One region of the Winslowiella toletana genome, then DNA from elsewhere that is predicted to be linked to it. Evidence: predicted binding sites of a transcription regulator. Region 1 holds the regulator's gene; each other region holds the start of a gene.
What was found. Region 1 encodes PhoB, which activates phosphate uptake and scavenging genes when phosphate is short. Its sites were predicted from a motif close to CTGTCATAAAACTGNCNNAT; they were not measured.
Positions count from the first base shown of each region.

Region 2: a site for PhoB is predicted at 1,343-1,362, ahead of RIN69_RS21665 (MIP/aquaporin family protein). Genes of this name have one in related genera too.
Region 3: a site for PhoB is predicted at 1,951-1,970, ahead of glpT (glycerol-3-phosphate transporter). Genes of this name have one in related genera too.

Region 1 covers NZ_CP134152.1:1,174,841-1,178,124, reverse strand. Annotated here, with positions in the region: gene RIN69_RS05435 (PstS family phosphate ABC transporter substrate-binding protein) at 1-433, opposite strand, end outside; gene phoR (phosphate regulon sensor histidine kinase PhoR) at 453-1,766, opposite strand; gene phoB (phosphate response regulator transcription factor PhoB) at 1,781-2,470, opposite strand; gene sbcD (exonuclease subunit SbcD) at 2,686-3,284, shown strand, end outside.
Region 2 covers NZ_CP134152.1:4,767,291-4,770,574, forward strand. Annotated here, with positions in the region: gene hslU (HslU--HslV peptidase ATPase subunit) at 1-72, shown strand, start outside; gene rraA (ribonuclease E activity regulator RraA) at 272-757, shown strand; gene zapB (cell division protein ZapB) at 822-1,061, opposite strand; gene RIN69_RS21665 (MIP/aquaporin family protein) at 1,503-2,357, shown strand; gene glpK (glycerol kinase GlpK) at 2,392-3,284, shown strand, end outside.
Region 3 covers NZ_CP134152.1:4,671,166-4,674,449, forward strand. Annotated here, with positions in the region: gene metR (HTH-type transcriptional regulator MetR) at 1-265, shown strand, start outside; gene RIN69_RS21215 (YehS family protein) at 331-813, shown strand; gene RIN69_RS21220 (carboxylate/amino acid/amine transporter) at 857-1,720, opposite strand; gene glpT (glycerol-3-phosphate transporter) at 2,098-3,284, shown strand, end outside.

The DNA.
Region 1 (3,284 bases):
ATTGCGGCGCAGCGGTAGCACCACATAAGCGCGTGACCGAAAATAGCGCATCAAGCTGCTGACTATCGATTGAGTTCAGCGGATTGTCCTGATTCACCACCACCACCAGCGCATCCATCGCCACCGGTACAGCCAGCGGTGGATAACCATATTTAGCCTCAAATAACTGGCGTTCTCCCGCCTGCATCGGGCGGCTCATGGCACCAAGCTGCGCTGCGCCAGCAGCCAGAGCTATCGGCGCGGTGGACGAACCGGCAGCCTGAACCTGCACGTTCACACCAGGGAACTGACGGTTAAAGTTCTCACCCCATAGCGCCATCAGGTTACCGAGGGTATCCGAACCGACGCTGGTAAGATTTCCCGCCAGCATCCCCTCTTTCGCCTGAACTGCCGCTGACAGCACCAGCGCCGCTGCCAGAATCACTCGTTTCATGCTTTGCGTCCGTGAATGGTTAACGCTTTGCATTCTCCGGTAATTCAGCCGGAACAATCAACCTCGGCGCCAGCGTAAAGGCAAAACAGGTCTCAACATCAGCAGCACTGGTAATATCCAGCCGCGAATTATGATGGCTCAGCGCATGTTTTACGATCGCCAGCCCAAGACCGCTGCCGCCGGTGGCGCGCGAACGCGCTTTATCCACGCGGTAAAAGCGTTCGGTAAGCCGTGGAATATGTTCCTTCGCAATCCCCGGTCCGTTATCTTTCACCGCAAAATGCGCGCCGGTTTTATTACGCAACCAGCTGATATCAATCCGGGTGCCTGCTGGCGTATGGTTAACCGAGTTATAGACCAGGTTAGAAAGCGCACTGCGCAGTTGTTCATCATTACCGAACACCCGCAGGTGTGGATCGGTATGGAAATGAATTTCATGCCGTCCATTGCTCAGCGTTTCCGCCTCACGTTGCAGCAGGCGCAACATCATCGGCACGTCCACTTTCTCCTGCAAATCAATCGCCGGCGCCGCTTCAATCCGCGACAGGGTAAGCAGCTGTTTAACCAGGCTATCCATACGCCGCGTCTGCTCCTGCATGGTATGCAGAGCCTTGCTGCGTGCAGGTCCTTCCAGCACCGCATCGTTCATCATTTCCAGATAACCCTGCAACACGGTTAACGGCGTGCGCAGTTCGTGACTGACATTGGCGAAAAAGTTGCGCCGCGCCCCTTCCAGCTGATGCATCTGAGTAACATCACGCGCCACCAGCAGCCACTGCCCTTCGCTGTAAGGCATGATACGAAACTCTAAATGACGATGATTATTCAGTACCAGAGTTAGCGGTCGGGAAAAATCGCGCTGGCGCAGATAGTGGGAAAACTCAGGATAGCGCAGCAGGTTAAGAATATTTTGTCCGTTATCCTCCGGCCAGCGCAGCCCAAGATGCTGTTGTGCCAGGCCGTTACACCAGAAAATATTGCCCTCTTCGGTCGTCAACACCACCGCATCCGGCAACGATTCTGCGCCGCTGCGAAAACGTTTAATCAGGTTGCCCAGCTCGCGACGTCGCCGCCGGTTACGCAGTTGCATCTGATACAAACCATAGAACAGTGGCTCCCAGCTGGCTTGCCCGGCGGGCGGCGTCATCGTACGGTCGATCCATAGCCAGTGCGACAGGCGCTGCAGATTATAGAAATGCCAGCCCAGCACGCCAAGCACCGACAGCAGCAGCCACCACGGCAGAAAACCCACCACCAGGCCGAGTATCAGTGCTGGCACGCAGGCCAGCAGCAGTTCCAGTAATAATCTCTTCCAGGAGAGGCGTTCCAGCACGGTTCAGACTCCGATCAAAAACGAGCGGAGAAACGATACCCCGTTCCACGCACCGTTTGCACCATGCGATCGTGGCCGGAAACTTCCAGCGCCTTGCGCAAACGGCGGATGTGCACATCAACAGTACGATCTTCCACATAAACATTGGTGCCCCAGACGTGATTCAGCAGCTGTTCACGGCTGTATACCCGTTCCGGATGGGTCATAAAAAAGTGCAGTAATTTATATTCGGTCGGGCCCATTTCCAGCGGGGTATTTTCTGACATCACCCGGTGCGACGAAGGATCGAGGCTGAGTCCCTGCATTTCGATCACCTCTTCAACCGCCATCGGTGATATACGGCGCATCACCGCTTTGATGCGTGCCACCAGCTCTTTCGGTGAAAACGGCTTGGTGATGTAGTCATCGGCACCGACTTCCAGCCCGCGCACCCGGTCTTCCTCTTCACCACGCGCAGTCAGCATCATCACCGGAATATCCCGGGTCATGGCTTCGCGTTTCAGATGCTTAATAAATTGAATGCCGCTGCCGCCAGGTAACATCCAGTCGAGCAGAATCAGATCGGGCCAGGGTTCGATAAGTAAATTGATCGCACTGTCATAATCTTCCGCTTCTATCGGTTGATAGTCATTTTGCTCAAGAACGAAACACAACATCTCACGGATTGGGGCTTCATCTTCGACTACCAAAATGCGCTTAGCCATTATTGCTCCTGCTGATGTGACTTTAGTCACTGGGATTCGCGGCGCCATTATGCGTCAGTTTTATGACAGATTTATGAAAAATGCACGGACCAAAATCGCCTTTGTGATACTTTTTTTTAGGCTGATTATGCATTTACTCACCCGCCGTTAAGCTCTCTGTTTATAATCGGCAACTTACGTTACCGTTATGTACCCTAAATAAATCGGGAAGTTTTATGCGCATTATCCACACCTCGGACTGGCATCTCGGTCAGTTTTTCTACACCAAAAGCCGGGCGCCGGAGCATCAGGCGTTTCTTAACTGGCTGGTACAGGTGGTAGAACAACATCAGGTCGATGCGGTGATTGTGGCCGGTGATATCTTCGATACCGGCTCGCCTCCGAGCTATGCGCGTGAACTGTATAACCGTTTTGTCGTGCAACTGCAGCAAACCGGCTGCCAGCTGGTAGTGCTCGGCGGAAACCATGATTCAGTGGCAACGCTCAATGAATCTCGCGAGCTGCTGGCCTGCCTGAATACCCGGGTGATTGCTGCCGCCAGCGATGACATCGGGCAGCAAGTGTTACAGCTGAATGACCGTCAGGGCAACCCAGCTGCGCTACTGTGTGCGATTCCATTTTTACGCCCGCGCGATATTCTGCGCAGCCAGGCCGGGCAATCGGGACGCGAAAAACAGCAAAGTCTGCTGGAAGCCATCAGCGAGCATTATCAGAGCTGCTATCAGCATGCACTGACACAGCGCACCGCGCTGGGGCTGGCATTACCGATTATCGCTACGGGCCATCTGACGACCGTCGGCGTCACCACCAGTGA
Region 2 (3,284 bases), 1.3 Mb from region 1:
GATGCCGCCTATGTTGGTAAGCATCTGGATGAACTGGTTGCAGACGAAGATCTCAGCCGCTTTATCCTGTAATTATTGCCGGGACGGCAAACATGCCGTCCCTACTCACCCGCCTGCTTTTTTCACGCCTTTCATCAATTTCTGTTTCACTGGTGATGCGAAATTTATCTCCGGCAACCTCAGTGCATAATTTCTGACAATTGATGATTTTGCCAACAGCCGCCATAAAGCGATATACTTAGCGCTCCTGTGGCAAACAGACGAAACTCCTATGAAATACGATACTTCCGAACTCTGCGACATCTATCATGAAGAAGTGAATGTTGTAGAACCGCTATTTTCTAACTTTGGTGGCCGCACCTCCTTTGGTGGCCAGATCATCACGGTGAAATGTTTCGAGGATAACGGCCTGCTCTGGGACCTGCTGGAAGAGAATGGCCGCGGGCGTGTGCTATTGGTGGATGGCGGCGGTTCGGTACGCCGTGCGTTGATTGACGCCTCACTGGCGCGTCTGGCAGCGCAAAACGAATGGGAAGGTATCGTCGTTTACGGCTCGGTGCGTCAGGTCGATGATCTCGAAGAATTGGATATCGGTATTCAGGCCATCGCTGCAATCCCGGTGGGAGCCGCAGGCGAAGGCATTGGTGAAAGCGATATCCGGGTGAATTTCGGCGGCGTAACGTTCTTCTCCGGTGACCATCTTTATGCGGATAACACCGGCATTATCCTGTCTGAAGACCCACTCGACATCGAGTAGCGTGCTGCAGAAAACAAAACGGGTGCCCTGAGGCACCCGTTTTTGTTCTGTCAGTACTGAGATATCAGACTTCTTCCATCTTTCCCAGCAGAGCACGCAGACGTTCCTGCCAGACATGCTGCTCTTCTTTCAGCTGCTGGTTTTCGCGTACCAGCGACTCGCTATTACCTGAAGCCTGGCTGACTTCATGCTTCAGGTTATTGTTTTGATCTTTCAGCTCTTCGATTTCCATCTGCAGCAGAGTGATGGTATCAATCGCCTGCTGTACTTTCGCTTCCAGTTTCTCGAACACTTCAAATGACATCTTTATGACCTCTCCTAATCGCAGGGCGTTGATGATGCTAGCCGCAGGCTATGAGATTCATCGAAAAACTCCGCGGATAACAACGATTCCCCGATTGTATGTAGCCCGGCACTGCAAGTCCAGCAGCGAACCCATACCAGGTGCAGTCTGTAACAATTTTCAGCCTAAGACTAAAATTCGGCGCGAACAGTGACGCCTATAGTAGCGACGAAAAGAACATCCGGCGATGCGAACATTTTTAGCGGCTTTAATGATGTTTTTGGAAAGTGAAAAGACGCGGAATCGCTCATTTTTATGACATGGTACACAATTTTCGATTTCGCTATTTCTCGAAAATGCTCGTTAACGATAAATTCACATAAGCCCTACATTAGATCGGGGTCACTCACGGACAGAGAACAAAGACCGACAACACTTAACCTCGCCTTCAGGAATTTCATTATGAGCCAGACAGCAACAAGTACGCTTAAAGGTCAGTGCATCGCCGAGTTCCTCGGAACCGGTTTGATCATCTTCTTCGGCGCAGGATGCGTCGCAGCAATGAAGTTAGCCGGCGCCAGTTTCGGCCAGTGGGAAATCAGTATTATCTGGGGTCTCGGCGTATCGATGGCGATCTATCTGAGCGCCGCTATCTCCGGTGCTCATCTCAATCCGGCGGTCACCATCGCGCTGTGGCTGTTCGCCTGCTTCGATCGTCGTAAAGTCGTCCCTTATATTGTCGCCCAGGTTGCCGGGGCCTTTTGTGCCGCAGCGCTGGTATACGGTCTTTACTACAATCTGTTTTTCAATTTTGAAGAAACACATCAGATTGTGCGCGGCTCGACAGAAAGCCTCGACCTGGCAGGCATCTTCTCGACCTATCCGAATTCACTGGTAGGAACCGGGCAGGCATTTTTGATTGAAATGGTGATTACTGCGGTATTAATGGCGCTGATTATGGCGCTGACTGATGACGGTAACGGCATTCCACGTGGCCCACTGGCACCGCTGCTGATCGGCCTGCTGATTGCGGTGATTGGTGCTTCAATGGGCCCACTGACCGGCTTTGCACTGAACCCGGCTCGTGATTTCGGACCTAAGCTGTTTGCCTGGGCAGCAGGCTGGGGCGACATAGCCTTCACCGGTGGCCGTGAGGTTCCCTATTTCCTCGTGCCGATTTTCGGACCTTTAGTGGGCGCATGTCTGGGCGCATTCGGCTATCGTGCTTTGATAGGTCGTCACTTGCCGTGCGATGTTTGTGTCGCTGATAAAGAAGAGGCTGAAAAGCCTGCACGCGCAGAACAACGTAAAGCGTAATTGTGCCCATCTTTTACACCATCAGGAATTGATTATGACTACAGAGAAAAAATACATCGTCGCGCTCGACCAGGGCACCACCAGCTCACGTGCTGTAGTACTGGATCATGATGCGAATATCATCGCCGTCTCACAGCGTGAATTTCAGCAGATTTACCCAAAAACGGGCTGGGTTGAGCACGACCCGATGGAAATCTGGGCTTCACAAAGCTCGACGCTGGTTGAAGTGCTGGCAAAAGCCGACATTAATTCGGATCAAATCGCCGCGATTGGTATCACCAACCAGCGTGAAACTGCGATTGTCTGGGATAAAGAGACCGGCAAACCGATTTATAACGCCATTGTCTGGCAGTGCCCGCGTACCGCTGACTTTTGCGAAAAACTGAAGAAAGAAGGTCTGGAAGAGTACATTCGCCATACTACCGGGCTGGTAATTAACCCGTATTTCTCCGGTACTAAAGTAAAATGGATTCTCGATCACGTTGAAGGCGCTCGTGAGCGCGCCAAACGTGGTGAGTTGCTGTTCGGTACCGTGGATACCTGGCTGATCTGGAAAATGACTCAGGGACGGGTACATATCACCGACTTTACCAACGCCTCGCGTACCATGATGTTTGATATTCATAAACTGGAATGGGATCAGCGCATGCTGGATATCCTTGATATCCCGCGCGAAATGCTGCCAGAGGTACGTAAGTCCTCCGAAGTTTACGGCCAGACCAATATTGGTGGTAAAGGCGGCACGCGTATTCCTATCGCCGGTATTGCCGGTGATCAGCAGGCGGCGCTGTATGGCCAGCTGTGCGTCACTGAAGGGATGGCGAAAAACACCTACGGTACCGGCTGCTTTATGCTGATGAATACCGGCACCGAAGCCGTAACCTCCACCCATGGACTGCTGACCACCATCGCCTGTGGTCCACGCGG
Region 3 (3,284 bases), 1.4 Mb from region 1:
GATGGTTGCTGCACGGATGGGCATTGCTGCACTGCCACACTGGGTGGTGGAAAGCTTTGAACATCAGGGGCTGGTTGTCACTAAACCTCTGGGTGACGGCTTGTGGAGCCGCCTGTATGCCGCCGTGCGCGATGGAGAACAGCGTCAGCCAGTAGTGGAAGCATTTATCCGCTCCGCACGCCAGCACGCCTGCGATCATCTGCCGTTTGTTCGTGACGCATCGCGTCCCGGCACGGCATTACCGCTGACGGTCAGCCAGTCCTGATGCAACTTCAGGGGCGAAGTGTATAATGCGGCGCAATGCATTCCTTAACCTGAAGAGATTTCAATATGACCAATAACGATGTGTTACGCAGCGTGCGCTACATGCTGGAAATGAGTGACGCTAAAATGGTCAGTACGCTGGCACTGGCGGAGAGTGAAGTCTCTGTCGAAGAGATGCAGGCTTTCCTGAAAAAGGATGATGAAGCGGGCTTTCGTCCGGTTCCGGACGTGCTGATGGGCTATTTCCTGAACGGATTGATTTTCTCTCTGCGCGGCAAGAGCGAAGAAGCGCCGGTGCCCTCCATCGAACGCAAAATGACGAACAACATTATCCTGAAAAAGCTGCGCGTGGCGTTTAATCTGAAAACCACCGACATCACCGAAATTCTGCAGCTGGCTGACTTTGCCGTATCTCAGGCAGAAATCGGCGCGATCTTCCGTAAACCAGGGCATAAAAACTACCGCGAATGCGGCGACCAGATTTTAAGAAACTTTTTGAAAGGACTGACTAAAAAAATCCGTCCTGCAACGCCTGCCGCGAAAGCCTGACCGCGAGCAGAGTGCCGGAGCGGTTTACCCGCTCCGGTTCCGCTTATCCCTTCACGCCTTTACCCACTATCCAGCGTTTATGTACCCACAGTGAAGCGCAGATCACCGTTGCGCCAATCAGGAAGCTCGGCCAGTGCGGCTGCTGCTGCCAGATGGCGAGGTTAACCAGTAATCCGGCCGGGACATGCATATTGTTCATAATGCCCAGCGTGCCCGCATCTACCTGGGTTGCGCCGTAATTCCACATAAAGTAGCCCAGTCCTGATGCCGCAACGCCCAGCCATACCAGAATGCCCCACTGTAGCGAAGTGGTCGGCAGTTTATTCGGATTACCCCACAGGAACCAGGCGACAATCGCCACGCTGACGGCCCCAATATAGAACCACGAGAACGCCGTATGCTGCGGCATCGGACGCGTCTCTTGCAGGCGCTTGTAGCCAACCATACCGATGGCAAAACAGAGATTCGCCAGCTGCACCAACAGCAATCCAAACCAGAAATGGTCACTGACTTTGTCGTAACGAATAATCGCGGCTCCCGCCACTGCCAGCAGCGCACTCAGCGCATAGCCAGGGCGCACGCCACGCCCGCTGATTAAATCGTAAATCAGCGTGACATACAGCGGCGTCATCACGGTAAACAGCAGGAATTCTGAAACGCTGAGATAGAGATAGGCCTGGAAGCTAATCAGATACATGATGCCCAGCTGCAACATACCGACCGCCATATACAGCAGCAGCGTCGACAGCTGATAACCACGCCAGCGCAGAAATGGCAGAAACACCACCGCCGCCAATACCAGCCGCATCAGCACCGAAAACCAGCTATCAACCTGCCCCGCGAGATACTCACCGATCAGACTGAAAGAAAACGCCCAAAGAATGGTGGTGATAATCAGTAATGCCACAGTAATCACTCATCAGAAAAAAGAGGCGTTATTGTAACGAATTGCTGTCAGGGCGAATCAAGTTTCTGGTTGACGAGTGAACAAATAAACACCAGTCATAATGTTGCATCAGGAAAGCAAACGCTCATCAAACGAAACCGAAAAGTCTGAGACGCAGTTGACCAGAAAGGTGATTGATTATGCCTAAAAGCGTCAGAAAGTTGGCTAATTTGTGACACAACAAGCCGCGACTGTAATAAAACTGCAACATTTGTGTGCTTACTCACAGTCATTAACCATATCAGCCACTATGCTATGCGCGAAATGGAACATTTCCATCTGCGTATCCGCGCAGCGCTTCCGTTAACAATCACTAAAAATGCGCCATCGGAGCTTTTATGTTAAGTATTTTTAAACCTGCGCCACACCAGACCCGCGTCGCAGACCATCATGTCGATCCACTCTATCGCCGCCTGCGTTGGCAGATTTTCTTCGGCATCTTCTTCGGTTATGCCGCCTACTATCTGGTGCGCAAAAACTTCGCACTGGCCATGCCTTATTTGATTGAACAGGGCTTCTCACGCGGTGATTTAGGTTTTGCCCTGTCCGGTATTTCCATCGCCTATGGCTTCTCAAAATTTATCATGGGCTCGGTTTCGGATCGTTCCAACCCACGCGTGTTCCTGCCTGCCGGTCTGATTCTGGCGGCCTGCGTCATGCTGATTATGGGCTTTGTCCCTTGGGCAACCTCCAGCATTATGATCATGTTTGTGCTGCTGTTTATCTGTGGCTGGTTCCAGGGTATGGGCTGGCCGCCATGCGGCCGCACTATGGTTCACTGGTGGTCGCAGAAAGAACGCGGCGGCATCGTCTCAGTATGGAACTGCGCGCATAACGTCGGTGGCGGGATCCCACCTCTGCTGTTCCTGCTGGGTATGGCGTGGTTTAACGACTGGAAAGCGGCGCTGTATATGCCTGCATTTGGCGCGATCTTGATTGCGATTATCGCTTTTGCACTGATGCGTGATACTCCGCAATCCTGCGGATTACCGCCGATTGAAGAGTATAAAAACGACTATCCGCCGGATTACACTGACAAGCATGAAGAAGAGCTGACTGCCAAACAGATCTTTATGCAGTACATTTTGCCGAACAAACTGCTGTGGTATATCGCGCTGGCTAACGTCTTCGTTTATCTGCTGCGCTACGGCATTCTCGACTGGTCCCCGACCTATCTGAAAGAGGTGAAACACTTCTCGTTGGATAAGTCCTCATGGGCCTACTTCCTGTACGAATATGCCGGTATTCCGGGAACGCTGCTGTGCGGCTGGATGTCGGATAAAGTGTTTAAAGGCAATCGCGGCGCTACCGGGGTGTTCTTTATGACGCTGGTGACCATCGCCACTATCATTTACTGGATGAATCCGGCCGGAAATCCCGGTGTGGATATGGCCTGCATGATTGTTATCGGCTTCCTGATATATGGCCCGGTGATGTTGATCGGCCTGCACGCGCTGGAACTGGCACCGAAAAAAGCCGCCGGCACCGCCGCAGGCTTTACCGGACTGTTCGGCTATCTCGGCGG